2 regions of the Dechloromonas sp. TW-R-39-2 genome follow, and region 1 is predicted to be linked to the other one. Evidence: riboswitches for the same ligand, from Rfam matches in the RefSeq annotation. Region 1 holds a riboswitch; the other holds the start of a gene.
What was found. Region 1 has a riboswitch for cobalamin ahead of GBK02_RS13060 (energy-coupling factor ABC transporter permease). Riboswitches for the same ligand answer to the same signal wherever they lie in the genome.
Positions count from the first base shown of each region.

Region 2: it holds a riboswitch for cobalamin, as region 1 does, so the genes downstream of both, cobT (nicotinate-nucleotide--dimethylbenzimidazole phosphoribosyltransferase) here and GBK02_RS13060 (energy-coupling factor ABC transporter permease) in region 1, are expected to answer to the same signal.

Region 1 is NZ_CP045202.1:2,689,950-2,698,518, forward strand. It holds gene GBK02_RS13045 (ferritin-like domain-containing protein) at 1-608, shown strand, start outside; gene GBK02_RS13050 (response regulator) at 605-3,484, opposite strand; gene GBK02_RS13055 (DEAD/DEAH box helicase) at 3,856-5,670, shown strand; cobalamin riboswitch at 5,789-6,002, shown strand; gene GBK02_RS13060 (energy-coupling factor ABC transporter permease) at 6,127-6,804, shown strand; gene GBK02_RS13065 (energy-coupling factor ABC transporter substrate-binding protein) at 6,801-7,151, shown strand; gene cbiQ (cobalt ECF transporter T component CbiQ) at 7,141-7,884, shown strand; gene GBK02_RS13075 (energy-coupling factor ABC transporter ATP-binding protein) at 7,884-8,569, shown strand, end outside.
Region 2 is NZ_CP045202.1:499,990-508,558, reverse strand. It holds gene GBK02_RS02495 (glycosyltransferase) at 1-144, opposite strand, end outside; gene msbA (lipid A export permease/ATP-binding protein MsbA) at 144-1,901, opposite strand; gene GBK02_RS02485 (glycosyltransferase family 4 protein) at 1,935-3,095, opposite strand; gene rfaQ (putative lipopolysaccharide heptosyltransferase III) at 3,092-4,189, opposite strand; gene cobC (alpha-ribazole phosphatase family protein) at 4,199-4,711, opposite strand; gene GBK02_RS02470 (bacteriohemerythrin) at 4,735-5,127, opposite strand; gene GBK02_RS02465 (adenosylcobinamide-GDP ribazoletransferase) at 5,280-6,041, opposite strand; gene cobT (nicotinate-nucleotide--dimethylbenzimidazole phosphoribosyltransferase) at 6,048-7,097, opposite strand; cobalamin riboswitch at 7,180-7,358, opposite strand; gene cobU (bifunctional adenosylcobinamide kinase/adenosylcobinamide-phosphate guanylyltransferase) at 7,400-7,945, shown strand; gene GBK02_RS02450 (sensor histidine kinase) at 7,981-8,569, shown strand, end outside.

The sequences.
Region 1 (8,569 bases):
CGACACGCAATATCTCGACCCCGGAAGGGCGGGCCAGGCTGCTGCATGCAATTGTCCACATCGAATTTTCCGCCATCAACCTGGCCCTCGATCACGCCGCCCGCTTCCGTGACATGCCACGCCAGTACTACGCTGACTGGGTCGGTGTCGCAGCGGAGGAAGCCTATCATTTCACCATCCTGCGCGAACGTCTGCTGACGCTAGGCTACGACTACGGTGACTTTCCAGCGCATGCCGGCCTGTGGCAGATGGCTGAAAAAACCAACCATGACGTCCTGGCTCGCATGGCGCTGGTTCCACGCCTGCTCGAAGCACGTGGCCTGGATGCCACGCCACCGATCCAGCGCAAACTGGAACAATGCGGCGACCATGAAAGTGTGCGCCTGCTCGACATCATCCTGCACGATGAAATCGGCCATGTCGGCCTGGGCGACCGCTGGTTCCGGGAGTTATGCACAGCGCGGCAACTGGAACCGGAAAGCACCTATCGCCAATTACTCAGCGACTTCAAGGCGCCGCGTCCATCTGCCCCGCTGAATGAAAGCGCCAGACTGGCCGCCGGATTCTCGGCCAGCGAACTGGCCGAACTTCGCCCCGTACGCCCTTAACGCTCAGGCAACCACGTCAGCAAGGCAGCAAAAAGCAGATCAGGATCCACCGGCTTGGCGACATGCGCATCCATCCCGGCTGCCAGGCAAACAGCGATATCTTCCTCGAAGGCATTCGCGGTCAACGCCAGAATCGGGACTGATTTGTAACCGGGCAAAAGACGAATCTGGCGCGTTGCCTCCAAACCGTCCATGACAGGCATTTGGACGTCCATCAAAATCAGGTCGTAACGTCCGGAAGCGGCCTTGGCCAAGGCCTCCGCACCATTCTCGGCAACATCGAATTCGATTTCGACCGTGGAAAGCAGCTCCATGGCCACCTCCCGATTGATTTCGTTGTCTTCGGCCAAAAGAATGCGCTGTCCGGCATGCCGTTCAATCAGCAAGCGCTCGACGGCCGCAGCCTCCATCGGTGCAGCAATCTGGCCGCGCCCGAGCAGACCGAGCAAGGTATCGTAAAGACTCGAAGAGGAAACCGGTTTGGCCAGCACGGCATGAAAACCGGCAGGTTCCCACAGGTCGCGCGTCAATTCATTATCGTAAGCCGTGATCAGCAGATGCATCGGGCGATGCCGCAAAGGCATCCGCGCCAACGCCTCAGCCGCCTCCAGGCCATCCATGCCGGGCATACGCCAGTCAAACAACACCAACTCAAAAGGATCGCCATCCCGATCGGCCACACCGATCAGCCCCAGACCGGCCTCGCCCCCTTCAGCCTGCTCGACACGCATTCCCTGGAGGCCCAGCATATCGGCCAGCACCTGACGCGCCACCGGGTGATCGTCCACAACCAGCACCCGACGATTTGCCAGCATGGAAAGCGGCGGCGTAGCCCGCGCGGTCGAACCATCCCGCCCAAGCTGCGCCGTAAACCAGAAGATGCTGCCGCGCCCCGTTTCGCTTTCAACACCGATCTGCCCGCCCATCAACTCTGCCAGGCGACGACTGATCGCCAACCCCAGACCTGTCCCGCCGTATTTGCGTGTCGTTGAACTATCCGCCTGCTCAAAGGCTGAAAACAAGCGTGGCAAGGCATCATGGGGAATGCCAACCCCCGTATCGCTCATTTCGAAGCGAACAAGCACCTGATTTCCACGGTCTTCAACAACCGACGAGCGGATGACAATTGCACCCTGCTCGGTGAACTTGAGGGCATTCGAAGCAAAATTGAGCAATATCTGCTTCAAGCGCAGGGCATCCCCCTGGAATGTTCCAACCATCTCGGGTGCTACATCGCGCACCAGTTCAACACCTTTTGCACAAGCGCGTTCAGCAGTCATGGCGCAAACAGAATCAAACACCTTGTCCATATCGAAGCTGCTGTGTTCCAGATGCAATTTGCCAGCCTCGATTTTTGAAATATCGAGGATGTCGTTAATCACCGACAACAAGTGCTGTGCCGCAGCATTTATCTTCTTGAGCCGGTCTACCTGGCGCTCATCACGAAGCTCTTTCTGCAACAGATGAGTCAGGCCAACGATCGCATTCATCGGCGTACGTATTTCATGGCTCATGTTGGCCAGGAACGAACTTTTCGCACGATTGGCTCTTTCTGCTTCATCCCGCGCCAAAGCCAGCGCCTGATTCGCATCGGCCAGATCCCGGGTGCGTTGCACGACCTTGCTGTCCAACGACTCGCCCCACTCCCGCAAATCCGCAGTCTGCTGGCCAATGGTGTCGAGCAAATGGTTAAATAGTTCGCCAAGACGCGCCAGTTCATCGTCACCCGGCATTGCACCGACGCGCACCTCCATCTGTCCCTGCCCGACCAGGCGCATGGTTGTTTCAAGGTGAGCAAGAGGGTGAACGATGCTGCGAACCAGGCGCCATGAAATCCAGGTAGCCAGACCGGAAGCAATCACCAAGGCCAGCAGGAAAATAGCCGTGGCTCGCCAGCGAAAATCTGAGAAAGGTGCCTCAGGAATGCCTACATACAGAATCCCGATCCGTTCACCGGCAAAATCGTGCACCGGCTCATAAGCCGTCATGGCCCACTGATCGACGACAAAAGCTCGACGAACCCAGGTCTCACCCCGCCCGAAAACAGCCTCGCTGACAACCTGGGAAGCGCGCGTACCAATTGCCCGTGCCCCGCCATCAAGCCGGACACTGGTCGCGATGCGCGTATCACCAAGAAACAGGGTTACCGCCCCATGGGCCCCCAGTTGCTTCAGCCAACCGGCCGAAACGATACCTGACAAATAATCGACAAAAGCATCATCCCGATTCAGCAACGTCCCGCCGACCACCAGACCGATCATTTGACCCGCTTCATCATGCATCGGCGCCGTGGCTACAACGAGCAGGCCACGGGTTTCGGCGCTGCGATCAGTCGGCGCAGCCATTGGCGTCGGGAGCAAATCGATTCTTGCCCGCTCCGGCAAGCTGGCAGACAAGCGAGCCAACAATGCACCAGGCAAAACTTCCAGACCAACCGTCGCCTGCGCAGGATTGCTCAGCGCCCGACGCACCACGCCGATGTCTGCGAATGGATTGGTTTCACCGTTTTTCTGGGCCGATGCAGCAATCCGTCCTTCACGATCAAGAATGGCCAGGAAATCGAAACCCACATTCTCCTGACGGGAGGCAAGGACATCGCTCAATGGCGTATCTTTTGACTCACCCCGCAAAAGACGGTTAATCCGTTTTGAATCAGCCAGGCTACGCGCCGACGCACTGGCTTCATTTTGAATGTGTTCGAGATGCGAGCGAGCCATCGACAAATCGCCAATGACTTTCTGGGTCAGCATCCGCTCGAAATATTCGTTGCCAATGACCAGAAAAATGCCGGCGACAACCGGCAAGACCAATACCGGCAACAGCGCCAGCGCCCAAAGACGCAGCTTCAGCTGACTGAAGCCAAAGCGGGCAGCCAATGATGATCCGACTTTTCCCAGCAAAACGATGCTCTCCCCTATGGCCCGAAAAGCCGCCCTAGCAAGCGCTTGGCGTCGAGCTTCATGTATCCGCAATAATGCGCCAGCGTATTGTAGTTGGCAAATATCGACCTTAGCAGTTTCCGGCCAGGCAAAAATGGAGTAAACTAATAATATCAATGCGTTGATCCATCGCCCGCAGGGCTCCCGAGCAGCTACCGCTTTACCCCTCGTTTGCAGTTCACTTTGCAGGTCTCACCATTGAATCGCCCCCTAGGCATAGCTGCGTCAGGGGAACTCAGGCCGCCCGACCATCGGGCATACGCGTCGCAAGCCAATAAAAGCAAGCAGCGACGTCGAAAGGAAACAGCATGACATCACCCGCTGAAAGCTTTGCCGATCTCGGCCTAAGCTCCACGCTACTCCAGACATTGACTGAAATCGGCTACGAAACACCGTCGCCCATTCAAGCTCAGTGCATTCCCATTCTGCTTGACGGCCATGACATCATCGGCATGGCCCAGACCGGCACCGGCAAGACCGCCGCCTTTGCGCTGCCGTTGATGGAACAGATCGACGTCAAGGTCGCCAAGCCGCAGGCCCTGATCCTGACGCCGACCCGCGAACTCGCCATCCAGGTTGCCGAAGCGCTGCAAAGCTACGCCAAGAACCTGCCCGGCTTCCATGTGCTGCCGATTTACGGCGGTCAAAGCTACACCATCCAGCTCAAGCAACTGTCGCGCGGCGCCCACGTCATCGTCGGCACGCCGGGTCGCGTCATGGACCACCTTGAGCGCAAGACGCTCAACCTGGACAACCTGAAGACCCTGGTGCTCGACGAAGCTGACGAAATGCTGCGCATGGGCTTCATCGACGACGTCGAGTGGATTCTCGAACGCACGCCGGAACAACACCAGACCGCTCTTTTCTCGGCGACCATGCCGGAACAAATTCGCCGCGTTGCCCAGAAATACCTGGTTGAACCGCGCGAAATCAAGATCAAGTCGGCCACCGCCACCGTTGCCGCCATCCGTCAGGTTTACTGGCAGGTTTCCGGCATGCACAAGCTGGACGCCCTGACCCGCATCCTCGAAGTCGAAGAAAACTTCGATGCAGCGATCATTTTCGTCCGCACCAAGACCGCCACCGTTGAACTGGCAGACAAGCTCAACGCCCGCGGTTACGCCGCTGCTGCGCTGAATGGCGACCTCAACCAGCAAATGCGCGAACGCGTCATCGAGCAGTTGAAGTCCGGCGCACTGGACATCGTCATCGCCACCGACGTGGCCGCCCGCGGCATCGACGTGCCGCGCGTCAGCCACGTTGTGAACTATGACATTCCGTACGACACCGAAGCCTACGTGCACCGTATCGGCCGTACCGGCCGCGCCGGTCGTACCGGCAACGCCATCCTCTTCGTCGCGCCGCGTGAAATTCGCATGCTGCGCACCATCGAGCGTGCCACCCGCCAGCCGATCGCCCCACTGACCCTGCCCAGCCGTGCCGACGTGACCAACAAGCGCGTCACCGACTTCAAGGCCAAGGTCGCCGAAGTGCTCAATGCTGAAGGCCTCGATTTCTTTGCCAACATCGTTTCGCAAATTGCCGAAGAACAAAATGTCAGCGCCGAAGAAGTTGCCGCCGCACTGGCCATGATGGCCCAGGAAGGCAAGCCACTGCAGATCGCCGGCGAAGACCCGCGTCCAGCCCCGGCTGCCGCCTACGACAACCGCGACAGCCGTGCCCGTCCGGGCAGCTTTGGCGAGCGTGATCGCAAGCCGCGCTTTGAGGGCAGCGACAAACCGCGTTTCGAAGATCGTGGCGAACGGCCCCGTTTCGAAGGCGGAGAGAAGCCACGCCGTGCCGCACCGGCAGGCGACGTTGTCCGTTACCGGATCGATGTGGGCCGGGAGCATGGCGTTCAGGTCAAGGATATCGTTGGCGCCATCGCCAATGAAGCCGGGATTGAAAGCCGCTTCATCGGTCGCATCGCGCTCTACGAAGAATCAAGCACGGTCGAACTGCCTGCTGGCATGCCTGGCGAAGCTGCCAACGCCCTGAAACGCACCCGCGTTCGTGGCGTCCCGATCAACCTGCGTCCGGACGAAGGACGCCAGGATGGCGGCGGCGAACGCAAGTTCGATGGTGATCGCAGCAAATTCAAGAAAAAGCCGGGCGCCTACTAAGCACGCCCCGCTTGAATTCAAAAGCCACGGCTCAAACCGTGGCTTTTTTATTGCCTGTAAATCGCCCGCCAACAGCAGAGCGGCAAAATTGCGCTATGCAATTGCAATCAGATCAGCCTATACTCGCGCCGTTTTAGGTGCCTTGCTCCACAGTCGTGGGGCGGGTGAAACGGGAAGCCGGTGACGTTCGAGCCAACAGCTCAACCATTCCGGCGCAGCCCCCGCTGCTGTAAGCCTGACGAATTTGCCCTACGCCACTGTGTTCGCACGGGAAGGTTGGCAAACTAGATTGAAGGCGAGCCAGAAGACCGGCCTAAATCAACTGCTGTACCAATCCCCGGGGTGATGGGAAAGGTTCTGTTGATTTGCGCAGGCATTGGCCAGCGATATTTCTTCCGATCTGCATTTCTCCCCCGTATTGGTGCTGTTTGCCATTTCTCGCTGTGGGAGAGAAGAATGCACATCATGGAGGGCTTTTTGCCTTTCGAGCACGCCATTGGCTGGAGCCTGGCGTCCGCACCCTTTATCGGCTGGGGCCTGCTGGCGCTCGGCAAGCGCATTCGCGACAAGCCCGAACAGCGCATGCTGATTGGGGTGGCCGCAGCCTTCGCCTTCGTGCTGTCGGCTCTTAAACTCCCCTCGCTTTCAGGCAGCAGCTCGCACCCGACAGGTACGGGACTGGGCGCGCTGCTTTTCGGCCCCGTCGCGATGGCACCGATTGGTACGGTTGTCCTGCTTTTTCAGGCATTGCTGCTGGCCCATGGCGGCTTGACGACACTCGGTGCCAATGTCTTCTCGATGGCAATCGTTGGCCCCTTGGTGGCCAGCATGACCTTTCGGATGATGCGCTGGCTGCATTGCTCATTCTCGGTCAGCGTATTTTGTGCTGCCGCCCTGGCCGATTTATTCACGTATCTGACCACTTCCGTCCAGCTGGCACTGGCATTCCCTGATTCGGTCAGCGGCTTTAGCGGCGCACTGGTCAAGTTTTCGAGCATCTTTGCCATCACCCAGATACCGCTGGCGATCAGCGAAGGGCTGCTCAGCATCGTGATTTTCAACGCCCTGGCACGCTTCAATCCGCAAGAGTTGCGTGACATGGCTGTTTTACCCGCAAAGCGGAGCGGCGCATGAAACGACATCGGAATGCACTGCTTTTGCTGATCGTTGTCTTGCTCGCAGCCTTGCCGCTCTGGCTGGTCAAAGCACCGGTGCCGACCGATGCAAGCCCGCCATCAGACATTTTCACGGGAACGGATGACAAGGCCAGAGCCTTGATCAGCCAGATATCGCCAGATTACAAGCCCTGGTTTACGCCGCTGCTGCAACCGGCCAGCAGCGAAATCGCATCACTGCTGTTTGCTTTGCAGGCAGCACTGGGTGCCGGCTTTATCGGCTACTACCTGGGCGTCTCGCTCAATCGCGAAAAGCAGCAGCGAATCAATCAGCAAAAATCAGGGAAGCAATCCGATGCTGATTGACCAAATGGCAGCGAACAATCGCTGGCGTCACATCTCACCGGCTGCAAAAAGCATTTTTTCGATTGGCGGCCTGATTGCGGTTTTTGCCGTTCGGCAGCCGTTGACCGCAGCAGGCATCACCCTGCTCCTGATCGCCACCAGCCTGCTCGGTCCCGGCATTGGCTGGCGCTCGTATGTCCGGGTGGCCGTCCCGGCTGCGCTGTTCCTGCTCCCCGGTTGCCTGTCGCTGGCGTTCTCGCTCGAAACGAACCCCGCCAGCAGCCTGCCCCACATCGTCCTGATACCTGAATCCAGCGGGCCAATCGTCGCGCTCGGCAATCGTTCGCTGGGGGCATTGGCCGCGCTGCTGTTCCTTATTTCCAGCACGCCACTCAACGATTTGCTGGGTCTGCTGCAACGCCTCAAGGCTCCGCCCCTGCTGCTCGACATCATGCTGCTCTGCCACCGCATGCTGTTCGTTTTTTCCGACGCATGCCAGAGCACGCACACAGCCCAGGCCGCGCGCCTCGGTTATGCCACCCCGGGAACCTCGCTGCGCTCGCTTGGCGAACTGGCTGCCAGCCTGAGCCTGCAAATCTGGCAACGCGCCCACGATCTTCATCTTGCCGCACAGGCACGCAACAACGATGGGCCGCTGCGCTTTATCGAAAAATCCTACGCCAACACCGGGCGCGACTGCCTGATCGCTGTGCTGGCCAGCAGCCTGCTGATACTCATGGCGGTCGCCTTGTGATGCCCGAACAAAACGACACCCTGCTCGAACTGGCCCAGGCCACCTATCGCTACCCGGATGGCAGCCGCGGCCTGGCGCAGTGCTCGCTGCGTATCCGGCGCGGCACACGCAACGTCCTGATCGGCGCCAATGGCGCCGGCAAAACGACCCTCTTCCAGCATGCCAACGGTTTGCTCAAACCCTCCTCCGGCGTCGTTCACTATGCCGGCAAGCCGGTCGAATACAGCCGCAGTGGCTTGCGCCATCTGCGCAGCCGGGTCGGGCTGGTATTCCAGGACCCGGACCGGCAATTATTCTCGTCCAGCGTTGCAGACGACGTTTCATTCGGCCCGCTCAATCTCGGCCTCAAGCTCGATGTCGTCGAACGGCGAGTCGCTGCCGCACTGGCCTTGGTCGACCTGACTGAACTGGCCGACAAAGCGGTACACAACCTCAGTTTCGGCCAGAAAAAGCGGGTCTGCATTGCCGGTGTTCTGGCCATGCAGCCCGAGTTGCTGATTCTCGACGAACCCATGGCCGGCCTCGATCCTGCCATGCAGAAAGAACTCGAAAAGACACTCAACAGCCTGCAGCAAAGTGGCATCACGCTGCTGCTGGCAACGCACGACATCGACTTTGCCTACCGCTGGGCCGAACACATCCATTTGATGGCCGACGGTCGCTGCATGGCATCGCTCGCCGCAAA
Region 2 (8,569 bases), 1.3 Mb from region 1:
CTTCGCCCGATCCAGGATGCGTGCGCCCGGCCGGCCGACCACGGCCAGTTTGTGGCCACGCTCGCGCATCGTGACCAGCTCGTTCATCGTGCGGTTTTCCTGACCGCCCCAACCCTTCGACGACTCGGTATGAAGAATGCGCATCAGACGGCGCTCTCTTCCGCTTTCTGCATCCGGTACAGACGGGCATACAGGCCATCATGAGCCAGCAATTCGGCGTGCGAACCCTCTTCCTGCTTGTGGCCGTGGGCCAGCGCAACGATCCGGTCGGCCCGCTCGACGGTAGAAAGACGATGGGCGATGACCAGTGTGCTGCGCCCCCGCATCAGCTCGTCAAGGGCCGCCTGGACATGGCGCTCGGACTCGGTATCGAGCGCCGACGTCGCTTCATCGAGAATCAGGATCGGCGCATCTTTCAGGATGGCGCGGGCAATGGCCAGACGCTGGCGCTGACCGCCAGACAGCTTGACGCCGTTTTCGCCGATCATCGTCTCCAACCCCTCGGGCAGCGCGTCGATAAACTCCAGCGCATGCGCTGCCTTGGCTGCGGCGCGAATTTCCTCGACCGTCGCATCGTGCTTGCCGCCATAGGCGATATTGGCGCCGAGCGTGTCGTTGAACAGCACGACATCCTGGCTGACCAGCGCAATGTTGTCGCGCAAGCTATCGAGCTTGATGTCCTGGATGGCGTGGCCGTCAACGCGGATTTCACCGGCATCAATCTGGTAGAAACGCGGCAGCAGGTTGGCCGCTGTCGTCTTGCCGCTGCCCGAAGGCCCGACCAGCGCAACGCACTCGCCCGGCCGCACTGTCAGTGAAACGCCATCCAGCGCCGGACGCTCGGCCCCAGGATAGGTGAAGCTGACCTTGTCGAATTCGACCAGCCCCTGAGCCCGCCCGAGATCAATCTGCCCCTTGTCTTCCTCGGCCTCTTCGTCGATCAGCGAAAAGACGCTTTCGGCGGCGGCCAGGCCGCGCTGGATCGGTGCATTGACGTCGGTGATCCGGCGCAGCGGCGGCAGGATCATCAGCATCGCGGTAATGAAGGAAACGAAACTGCCGACCGTCGTCTGGTCGCCGGAAGCCTGCTTGAGCGCAACGCCCATGATGATTGCCACGCCGGATGCAGCGAAGAACTGGACGATCGGACTTTGTGCGGCAACCGCCATGGTCGCCCGCATGGCCAGCCGGCGCTGCTCACGGACCGATTTGTAGAAACGGGCTTCCTCGTAGGTCTGGCCGCCAAAAATCTTGACCACCTTGTGGCCTTCGATGGTTTCCTGCAGCACCTGGGTAATCTTGCCCATCGATTCCTGCTGGCCCTTGGCTACGCTGCGCAGGCGCTTGCTGAAGAAGCGCACGACGAAGGCAATGAACGGGACAACCGACAGCGTGATCAGCGTCAACTGCCAGTTCAGGTAGAGCAGCCAGGCCATCAGGCCAACGATGGCCAGCGAATCCTTGATCAGCGAGGTCAGCGCGTTGGTTGCCGCACCGGCCACACCAGCCACGTCATAGGCAATGCGCGACATCAGGCGGCCCGAGAGATTGTCGCTGTAATACTTGGTCGGCAGGCGGACCATGCGGGCGAACATCGCCTGGCGCAGTTCGGTGATGACATTGTTCGACACCCAGCTCATGGCGTATTCGCCGATGAAGCCGAAAACAGCGCGGGCCAGGAAAATGCCCATGATCGCCGCTGGAAAGAGCAGCCAGTCCCATGGCCCGGCGGCGGCGGAAAAACCGTCGTCGAGCAGCTTTTTCATCATCGCCGGGAACACCGGCTCGGCCAGGGCCGACAAACCCATCGCTACCAGCGCGGCGGCAAACGCCTTCCAGTAGGGGCGGACATAGGTCAACAGCCGGAGGTAAAGCTGACGACTGGTCATGTCACTGGCCATGCAAATCCCTGATGCGAAAAGTAGAACCCGTGATTATACCTGCCCGACCGGAGCGGGACTGAGCGAACGGTAAAGGGCGAGCAGCCGGTCGGCCATCGCCGGCAATGTCAGGGCCTCGACACTGGCTCGGGCCGCCGCACGCGCTGCCTGATCGCCGGCCAATGCGCACAGGTCGTCGAGTCGGGCAGCCAGTTCGGCCCGATCAACGGCATCGACCACCCAGCCATTCACGCCGGCCTGCACCCACTCCTGAGCGCCACAGGTTGTCGAGGTGACAATCGGCAAGCCGCAGGCCAGCGCCTCAAGCGCCGCATTCGGACAGGGGTCGTACAGCGTCGGCAGGACAAAACCGTCGGCTGCGCCGTACCACGGGCGAACATCCTTGAGCGGCCCGGTGAAGTGGGCCCGACCGCCCAGCCCGAGCGATGCGGCCAGCGCCCGCATGGCCTTGAGCTTGCGGTCGGCACCGACGATGACCAGATGCGCCGCCGGATTGCGCGTCGCGGCGAAGGCGCGCAGCAGTTGCGGCACACCCTTGCGTTCAAAACCGCTGCCGACAAAAAGCAGAACCGGTGCATCCGGCGGAATGCCGGCTGCGGCGCGGGTCGCGCTGCGGAATTCGTCAGCCAGCCCGGGATGGAAGACGGCGGTATCGACACCGTTGTAGATCACGGCGAGCTTGCTGCGGTCGATGCCGTAAAAACGGCTGATTTCATCGGCCACCATCTGCGAATTGCAGATCACGCTGCGCAAGGCCGGATGTTCGAACATCGCCCGTTCCGTCGCGCAAACATAACGGTGATACGGCGAAAAACGCTGTATCAGGCGCTGCAGTGGCCCGAGGATTCGCGCCCGATGAACCAGCCATGCGGCATGCACGCCATCGCCGGCCCGAAAGATCATGCAGCCGGGAACGCGCTCGTGCGACTGGGTGATATCGAATCCCCCCGCCGCCATCTCGCGCTGCGCCGCTGCTGCGAAACTGCGGTCGCGCGCCGCCCGTCCGCCCAGCAAGCGGGAATACGCCGGGTCGCAGGTCACCTGGCGAAATCCTTCGCGTGGTGCGCCATCCCAACTGCGCGTGATCAGCGTGACTTCCGCCCCTTCGGCCGCCAGCGCCGCCAAGGCCCGTTCGACAAAGCGCTCGGCCCCGCCAAACGGGTTGTAACGTTGACGAACGATGGCAATCTTCACAGCGCGAGCAATTCGTGAGCTGCCGCCAGCACTTCATCCGCCCCCAGGCTGACCAGGCAATCGCTGAGCTTGCCGCCGCCACAGCCATCGATACCGCATGGCCGACAGGGATGCTGGGTGCTGCTGACAACACGGAAGGGAATGCCCCACGGCCCCCACTGCTTGTCGCCGGAAGGACCAAACAGCGCGACGGTTGGTGTGCCCACGGCTGCGGCAATGTGCATCGGCGCCGAATCGACGCCGATGAACAGCTTCGCAGCCTGGGTCAGCGCCGCCAGCTCCTTGAGCGAAAGCACGCCGGACAGGCTGAAAGCCGGCTGCGCCAGCCCGGCCTGGATCGCATCGAGCATGGTCTGTTCATCCTTGCTCGGCGCTGCGGTCAACACCACCGCATGACCCTCGACCTGCAGACGGGTAATCAGTGCAACCATGCGGTCAACCGGCCAGCATTTGAAAAACCAGCGCGAGGCCGGGTGAATGTGGATGAAATCGCCACCCTTCAGGCCGAATCCCTGCAAATGCGCCGCCACACTGGCTTCAGCCGCCAGCCCCGGAATGAGGCACATGCGTCGTTCTTCAGGGGCTGGCTGAATGCCGATCCGGCGCAGGGCGTCGAGATTGGCCTCGACCATATGGCGAAAAGCATTGCGCGGTGCCGTCTGGAGATGGGTAAAACTCTGCTTCCAGCGCTTGCTGCGCCCGCCGACCGACGGCCCGACCGACCAGCGCGGCTTGAGCAGGCGGCACAGCCAGGCGCCGCGCCAATGTTCGGTCAGGTGGATGATCAGGTCGTAACCACGGGATTTGAGCGCGTTGTAGAGCGCCAGTTCGGCCTTGCTCTGACCGACGATGCCGAGTTTCTTCCATTTGCGGTCGATGGTGTGAACTCGCGCGATTGCCGGATGCAAGGTCACCATCTCGGCCGTATCGGCATAAACCAGCGCATCGATCTCGACCTGCGGCGCATGCGCCTTGAGCACCGAAAATACCGGCGAACTGACCAGCACATCGCCGTGATGGCGCAGCTTGATAACCAGTGCCCGACGAACTTCGCCGAGCGGCACGGCATCGCCCAGAGGATTGAATATTTGCATCCCGGTATTTTACCGGGGGACGTCGACCGTCGTCAGCGATCCGTAGTCAAAAACCAGTTCACTCCAGCGTTCCGGCGGCAAATTCCGCCAATACGCCAGCAACACCCGAATCACGCCGGCATGCGTGACAAGCACGGCCTCAGGCTCGCTCAGGCTGGCGACAAAGTCGAGCGCCCTGTCCTGCAGCGCCTGCGGCGACTCGCCGCCAGGCGGCGCATAGTGCGCCACATCACTCGCCCAGTCATCGATCTGCTGACGCGGGATGGCATCCCACGGTCGACCTTCCCAGGCACCGAAATTCATTTCGGCCAGCCGCGCATCAAGCCGGGGCGCGGGATGCAGTGCCTCGGCCAAATGCCGGCAACGCTGCAAGGGGCTACTCCAGACGGGCAAACCGGGCGGCAGGCGGGGACGCAAGGCGTCAGCGGCCGCCTCGACATTTTCGGCCACCAGATCGAGTTGACCGTAGCAAATGCCGGCCTCGACCCGTGGCCGCGGATGACGAACGAGGTGAAGAATCATCCCGGCAACGCAAACTTCACGGTTCAGGCGTAGCGGATCGGCTGCGAACGAAGACGAACGAACTCGGCCAGTTTGCGGTCCTCGACCAGCAGATGATGTTCGTAACCCTGCACGATGAAGTCGACCAGCATGCTGACGGCGCGCTGCTCGCCAAGAATGGTCAGTTCGAAAATATGCGTCAGCTGCTCGACCGTTTCATTGTGCAAACGGCGATGCTCCTCGGCGCCGGGATACGCAATATCGGTCATATAGCGTTCTTCCTCAACAAAATGAGCGCCTACATAGCGCATGAATTTGTCGAGAAAACCGGAGATGAATTCTGAATGAACGTCGGCATCGGCGTGCGCCATCATTTCATTGAAGAAACCGATGAACAGCTTGTGGTCGTAATCCAGACGCGGCTGCCCGACGCTCATGGCAGGGTCCCACACTACCGCATCGTAATTTTTATGCATGCCAAACCCGCCCTGTCCGAACATCACGATCGACTAACAAAACTTTCGTCATATTGTCGCACAACAGCAAAGCCGAACGACATAAGCCGATTGCATGAAACATCACCCTCCGCTCAGACCGGCAACAACGCCAGCAAGCCAAGATAGAACGCAATTTCACTTAATTGCTGGGTGGCACCGAGACAGTCACCGGTATAACCGCCCAGCCAGCGCATGAAAAGCCGTGACAGCCAAGCCGTCACCAGCGCGGCGAGCAAACACCCGGCCACCGCCTTGACCGGCGGCAGCCCGGCCAACGGCAGCAGGGCAAACCCCGCGGCCATCAACAAAATAGGCCAGGAAAGGCGATTTGCCAGCGGCCTGGCCTTGGAAAGCGCATCGTCGCGGACATAATCCATGCTTGCCAGCAGGGAAGTCGCGCAAAAGCGTGAAATGGCATGCCCGGCCAGCAAAGCCCAAGGCAGCAGGGCATCGTCCAGCGCGACAAGCAGGGTGAATTTGCCAGACAAGGCCAGAACCAGCGCCACCACGCCATAACTTCCGACCCGCGAATCCTTCATGATTTCAAGAATGCGCTGCTTTTCCCAACCGCCGCCCAGGCCATCGACCGTATCGGACAGGCCATCCTCATGAAAAGCCCCGGTCACATAAATCGTCGCCACCATCGACAGCAGGACAGCCACCGGTTTGGGCCAGAACAAGGCAGCCCCGAGATAAACCAGCACCCCGATGCCGCCGACCAGCAGGCCGACGGCAGGGAAATAGCGCGCTGCTGAATTCAGTGCTTCCGCCGAATGCCCGACCCAGCCGGGTACCGGCAGCCGGGTGAAAAAACGGATAGCCCCGAAAAAATATTCCAGCTCACGCTTCAACATCGGGGCTTATTCCTGCTCGGACACGCCGGCCGACTCGAAACTGGCCATTTCATTGAGGAAAGCCAGCGCCGCACGGACCAGCGGATAAGCCAGCGCCGCTCCGGTACCTTCGCCGAGCCGCAAGCCGAGATCAAGCAGAGGCTCGGCCTGCATTGCGCGCAGTTGGGCCTGATGCCCTGGCTCGGCCGAGCGATGGCAGAAAATGCAGTAATCGGTGAATGCCGGGAAAAGCTTTGCTGCGGTCAACGCGGCCGAACTGACAATAAAGCCGTCGATCAGCAACACCATTTTGGCTTCCGCCGCCGCCAGCATGGCGCCAACCATCATGGCGATCTCGAAACCCCCGAATTCGGCCAGCACGGCGAGCGCTTCGTCGCTGCCTCCGGTGGCCCGGTAACGACTCAGCGCCTTGTCCAGCAAAGCCTGTTTACGAACCAGGCCGGCATCGTCCAGCCCGGTGCCACGGCCAACCGCCTCGGCCAGCGAAACCCCGGTCAGACAATGTGTAATCAGCGACGCCGATGCCGTGTTGCCGATCCCCATTTCGCCGAAGCCAACAACATTGCAGCCGCCCGCCGCCAGACCGCGCACGATCTCGGCGCCGCTGGCAATCGCCACTTCGCATTGCGCCAGGGTCATTGCCGGCTCATCGATGTAGCTGGCCGTTCCGGCGGCGACCTTGGCGTCGATCAGACCCGGACGACGGCCGAATTCATGGGCCACCCCCGCGTCGACCACGGAAAGCGCCATACCGTTCTGGCGGGAAAAAACATTGATCGCCGCACCGCCGGCCAGGAAATTTTCGACCATCTGCCAGGTCACTTCCTGCGGGAAAGCCGACACACCGGCCTTGGCCGCACCATGGTCGCCGGCAAAAACCAGCATCTGCGGCTGCGTGAGCTGCGGCGTCAGACTGTGCTGGATCAGCCCGATTTTCCTGGCAAGCGTTTCAAGCTGGCCAAGCGCGCCAAGCGGCTTGGTTTTCTGGTCGATTTTGTGTTGCAGCGTAACGGCCAGCCCCTGGTCGGGGCGAGTGATATTGAATTTTGAATGCATCCGATTCTTTCTGTTCGAAAAAGCAAAAGGGCCTCGCGGCAACGCTCGCAAAAACGTCGCCACGAAGCCCTGTCCACAGGCTTCCAGCCCAAACTGACTCGATACGTCTTCTGGCTCTCGGATCAGCCGTTTGCCGCACCTTCCCGCCGGGTCTGTTTCCCCATAGGCAGTGGTTTGTCGCGACATCCGTCCCCGATTACAGCGGCGGGCCCGCCACGGAATTGCACCGTGTTCCGTTACATCGAATCGGGCGGAATTATCCGGCTTGCGGCGACCCGGCGCAATCACCTAAAGTGCCAACCATGAAAGAACTCATTCTTGGTGGCGCCCGTTCGGGCAAAAGCATTCTCGCCGAAAAACGGGCAGCCGAATCGGGCCTCAAGGTCGTCTACCTGGCCACGGCTGAACCCCGTGACGGTGAAATGTCGCGCCGCATCGCCCATCACCGCGCCCGTCGCCCGGCCGAATGGGGTTGTGCCGAAGAAACCCTTCACCTGGCAAGCCGTTTGCGCGAGCTGGCAGCACCGGATACCTGCATCCTGGTCGACTGCCTGACACTATGGCTTTCCAACCTGCTTTTTGCCGGCCAGGCTGGCACTCAGGCCGAAGCCGGCCAGGCCATCGACTGTCCGCTGTTCGATGGCGAAACAGCCAGCCTGATCGAATGCCTGCCGGACCTGCCCGGGCGCATCATTCTCGTCTCCAACGAAGTTGGCTGGGGCATCGTGCCGATGCATCCGGTTTCCCGACTGTTCGCCGATGAACAGGGACGCCTCAACCAACGCGTTGCCGCTGTTTGCGACCGCGTCACATTGGTTGCAGCCGGACTGCCACTATCACTAAAGTAGGGTTATTCTTCACTCTTTGATGCTTCGGAGGAACCATGCAGCGCTTGCTCGACATTCTGGCCTCCGGCATCCACGACACCAAAAATCAGCTGTTCGTCGCCGAAGCGCTGATTGCCGCCCGCGAAGCCGAACATCGCATCGACCTCGGCGAGGCGCGTTACGCCATCGAAGCGGCCGCCGAGCGCCTGTCGCGGACACTCGCCAGCTACCGGCTGCTCCGCCACGGTGCCCAACTGGCCATCGTACCGACCATCATCGGCGATCTTTGTGCCGAAGTCGGGCTGGCCCAGAAAGCCCACCTCGCCGCCAACGGCATCACCCTGAACATCGATTGCCAGGCACCAGACGCCTGGCCGCTGGACCGTGACCTGATCGCCGACATGCTCGGCAACGCAGTGCAAAATGCCGGCCGCTTTGCCCGCAGCCAAGTATGCCTGACCGCCAGCGAATGCAGCGATGGCCTGCGCTTTTCGGTCGAAGACGACGGCCCCGGCTTTGCCCATTTCCCACCTTCCAGCGGTACCGGCCTGCTGCTGGCCGAACGGCTGGCCCGGCTGCATGCCCGGCAGGAGCGGCATGGCAGCTTGCGCCTGAGCAACGACAGCAGGCTGGGCGGCGCACGTT